DNA from 2 places in the Agarivorans sp. Alg241-V36 genome. Region 1 is predicted to be linked to the other one. Evidence: predicted binding sites of a transcription regulator. Region 1 holds the regulator's gene; the other holds the start of a gene.
The links. Region 1 encodes sigma-54, which starts transcription at its own class of promoters, with help from an activator protein. Its sites were predicted from a motif close to GTTGGCACGNNNNTNGNNT; they were not measured.
Positions count from the first base shown of each region.

Region 2: the regulator sigma-54 is predicted to act here: its motif matches at 941-959, upstream of G6R11_RS00865 (putative urea ABC transporter substrate-binding protein).

Region 1 covers NZ_UNRE01000010.1:46,322-48,505, reverse strand. The annotation lists gene lptB (LPS export ABC transporter ATP-binding protein) at 1-118, shown strand, start outside; gene G6R11_RS19530 (RNA polymerase factor sigma-54) at 171-1,670, shown strand; gene hpf (ribosome hibernation promoting factor) at 1,695-1,982, shown strand; gene ptsN (PTS IIA-like nitrogen regulatory protein PtsN) at 1,991-2,184, shown strand, end outside.
Region 2 covers NZ_UNRE01000001.1:175,682-177,865, forward strand. The annotation lists tRNA gene G6R11_RS00845 (tRNA-Leu) at 272-358, shown strand; tRNA gene G6R11_RS00850 (tRNA-Gly) at 496-571, shown strand; tRNA gene G6R11_RS00855 (tRNA-Cys) at 590-663, shown strand; tRNA gene G6R11_RS00860 (tRNA-Leu) at 681-767, shown strand; guanidine-I (ykkC/yxkD leader) riboswitch at 1,020-1,115, shown strand; gene G6R11_RS00865 (putative urea ABC transporter substrate-binding protein) at 1,175-2,184, shown strand, end outside.

The sequences.
Region 1 (2,184 bases):
TTGTGAGCATGCCTATATCGTTAGCCAAGGCGAATTGATAGCCTCAGGAAAACCAGAAGAAATTCTTGAAAACGAGCATGTGAAACGAGTTTATCTCGGCGAACAATTCAAGCTATAGTTAAAGTGTAAGTTTTCAAAAACACAATAAGAAGAAGGAACAGCGGTAGTTAATGAAAGCATCTTTGCAGTTGCGTCTTGGTCAGCAGTTAACCATGACTCCCCAGTTACAACAGGCCATTCGCTTACTCCAGCTTTCAACACTGGATTTACAGCAAGAGATTCAAGAGGCTCTGGAAAGTAACCCTCTACTTGAGGCGGATGAGTCTCACGCGAGTGATGGTGACACAACTGACGCTAAATCAGCCAATGAGAAATCTACCGAAGCTGAATCCACCGCCGATATAGACAATAGTCAAATTGAAGCTGGCGATGCCATTAACCAAGAAACCGTCTCCGATGACTTACCGGTTGATTCCACTTGGGATGATATCTACAGCGCCAGTTCAGCCCCTGCTAGTTCTTCAAGCGGTGCGGCGAGTGATGACAACGACATGGTGTTTCAAGGCGAAACTGTCGATTCCCTGCAAGATCACTTGTTATGGCAAATGCAACTCACTCCTTTTAGCGAAGTGGACCAAGCCATTGCCTTAGCGATTATTGATGCGGTAGATGAATCCGGTTATCTCACCCAAGATTGCGAGCAACTGCTCGAAGGCCTGCGTTCTAGTGACAATAACGACTTAGACGTAGAATTAGATGAAGTAGAAGCGGTACTAAAACGCATTCAACACTTTGACCCTGTTGGCATTGCTGCCAGATCCTTGCAAGAATGTTTACTCATTCAACTAAGCCGTTTTGTCGAAGACACGCCATGGCTAGCAGAAGCCAAAGATGTAGTGTCCAACCACATTGATGTCTTGGCCAATCGTGATTTTCGTTTACTGGCACGCAAAACCAAACTTAAAGAAGATCAACTGCGCGAAGTTATGCGCTTGATTCACACACTTGAGCCGCGCCCAGGTAATGCCGTAGAGCCAAATCAAGCACAATATGTGATTCCAGACGTCTCGGTCATAAAGCGTCAAGGCCGTTGGGTTGTTGAACTCAACCCAGATGCAATGCCTAAACTACGCGTAAACTCTCACTATGCTTCGTTAAGTAAAACCTCTAATGCCACCGATACCCAGTTTATCCGTAGCCATTTACAAGAAGCTAAGTGGTTTATTAAAAGTATTGAAAGCCGTAACGAAACCCTATTAAAAGTATCCAACTGCATTGTTCATCATCAACAGGCATTTTTTGAATATGGCGAAGAAGCCATGAAGCCAATGGTACTGAACGATGTAGCCGAAGCCGTTGAAATGCATGAATCAACCATTTCCCGGGTTACCACCCAAAAATTCATGCATACACCTCGCGGTATCTTCGAGCTTAAATATTTCTTTTCTAGCCATGTGGCTACCGATGGTGGTGGTGAATGCTCATCAACTGCCATTCGTGCATTAATTAAGAAACTGGTAGCTGCCGAAAATACCAGTAAACCACTCAGCGATAGCAAAATTGCTGATATTTTGGCAGATCAGGGGATCAAGGTGGCAAGACGTACGATTGCTAAATATCGTGAGTCTTTAGCAATTCCACCTTCTAACCAACGTAAGAGCCTTATCTAAGGACAATAAAAGGGGAAGATATCTATGCAAATTAACCTTACTGGACACCACGTAGAAATAACTGAATCTTTGAAAGAATATGTCCACACCAAGTTTGCCAAACTCACCCGACGATTCGATCAGATTAACAATGTTCACGTCATCTTAAACGTAGAAAAACTAAACCAAATAGCTGAAGCGACATTGCACCTTAACGGCGGCGAAGTATTTGCAACCTCTGAGCATTCTGACATGTATGCCGCCATCGACAGTCTGATTGACAAGCTTGATCGCCAAGTCATCAAACATAAAGAAAAACTCAACAAACGTTAGTCACCCCAATGCAACTAAATAAAGTACTTAGCTTGGACTGCACTCAAAGTGCAGTTCAATGCTCTTCCAAAAAGCGCGCCCTAGAAATCGTTAGCGAACTAGCTGCCAAACAGCTTGATACCACTACCCAATGCATTTTCGAGAGCTTATTAAGTCGAGAAAAAATGGGCAGTACAGGTATTGGCCAAGGCATCGCTATTCC
Region 2 (2,184 bases), on a different contig from region 1:
AAAAAGACTTAACTCATTGTAAAACTATACCTGTTTAGTTATATGAGTTGTTTAAGCCATTTAATCTCTAATTAAAACTAACTTTATGTTCGTTATATTTATAGCTGACTTCGCCGTTATTAAACCTGCAAAAGATTGAAAAGGCAGCTGCTAGATCGCTTTTTAAGCACTTGAATCAACTCCCTCAAAAAATCCGTTGACTCATTTCTGTAATACGTTAAAGTACAACTCGTTTTCAGGGGCTAGCCCTTAGATAACAGCAAAACGTGTCGCCCGGGTGGTGAAATTGGTAGACACAAGGGATTTAAAATCCCTCGTCTGAAAGGACGTGCCGGTTCAAGTCCGGCCCCGGGCACCAGTTATTTGAGTTGGAATACTCGTTACTGCTTGAGTGGTAACAAAAGAAGTTTATTAAGCGGCACTAGCTCAGTGTGAGTATATAGAGTAGCGCAACCTAGTTGCTAACTCGCACACTAAATAGTGATAAAGAATTAAGCGGCACTAGCTCAGTTGGTAGAGCGCAACCTTGCCAAGGTTGAGGTCATCGGTTCGAACCCGATGTGCCGCTCCAAAATTTGTAATGCCTTTTGGCGGGTTGGCAGAGTGGCTATGCAGCGGATTGCAAATCCGTGGACCTCGGTTCGACTCCGGGACCCGCCTCCATTACAAAGTAAAGTTTTGCCCGGGTGGTGAAATTGGTAGACACAAGGGATTTAAAATCCCTCGTCTGAAAGGACGTGCCGGTTCAAGTCCGGCCCCGGGCACCAATTCAAAAAAAGCCAGTAGCAATTGCTACTGGCTTTTTTGGTTCTAAAATCTTCAATATTACTCTCTTAGACAAATCTCACCATGTTGGTGCTTGTTGAAGCGCATTGAGCAAAAACGGTGCGCGAAAAGATACTTTTGCGTCAATGAAGTACCTAAAATTAGGTAACGCTGGTTTGGCATAGCCATTGCTACTTTAACTTTGCGACATGAGAGATGTATGGCTCTGCCTCATCAAGAGCCGCTTAAAATTTGCAATAGACATCTAGGGTTCCGGCTGCAACGCAGTGTCTGGACCGAGAGTTGTCAACCTCATAGAGGTTACACGGAGGGATAAAAGCCCGGGAGATGACAATAAATACGTCTCTCATGTTTTTATTTTAAAGTGCATAACCACATTGAGGTGACCATGTTAAAACTAATTAAATCTCCACTCCGTACTTTGGCCGTAGCAGCCACCATCGTTAGCGCCAGCGCGCTTAGTATTGCATCTGCTCAAGCAGACGATAAACCAACTTATAAACTCGCTTGGACAATCTATGTAGGTTGGATGCCGTGGGATTATGGAGCAGCCTCGGGCATTGTTGATAAGTGGGCCGACAAATACGATATCAATATCGAAGTAGTGCAGGTGAATGACTACATCGAATCAATTAACCAATACACCGCCGGTGGTTTTGATGCCACAGTAATGACCAACATGGACGCACTAACTATTCCAGCAGCCAGTGGTGTTGATTCAACAGCACTTATTGTTGGCGATTTTTCTAATGGTAACGACGGTGTTGTACTCAAAGGTGATAAAACTCTTGCCGACATTAAAGGCGAAAAAGTTAACTTAGTAGAGTTAAGTGTTTCGCATTACTTGTTAGCACGAGCATTAGAATCGGTTGATTTGAAAGAACGCGACATTAAAGTTGAAAACACCTCAGACGCTGATTTAGTTGCCGCATTTACCACTTCAGATGTTACCGCTGTTACCACCTGGAACCCGCTATTAAGTGAAATTATTTCAATGCCAGACACCAACATGGTGTTCGACTCATCTAAGATCCCTGGCGAAATTATCGACTTACTAGTAGTTAATACCGATACCCTTAAGCAAGACCCTAAACTGGGTAAAGCCTTAACCGGCGCTTGGTATGAAATTATGGCAACTATGTCGGGCGACGACGAAGCAGCGACTAAAGCACGTGCGTTTATGGCTGAAGCTTCAGGTACTGACTTAGCCGGTTACGATGCGCAATTAGCCTCAACTAAAATGTTCTACCAAGCTGAAGATGCCGTTGATTTCACCAACAGCGCAACCCTAAAAAGCACCATGGCTAAAGTAGCCGAGTTTTCGCACCATCACGGTCTGTTAGGTGAAGGCGCGCCAGATGCTAGCTTTATCGGTATCGAAACTCCATCAGGTGTGTA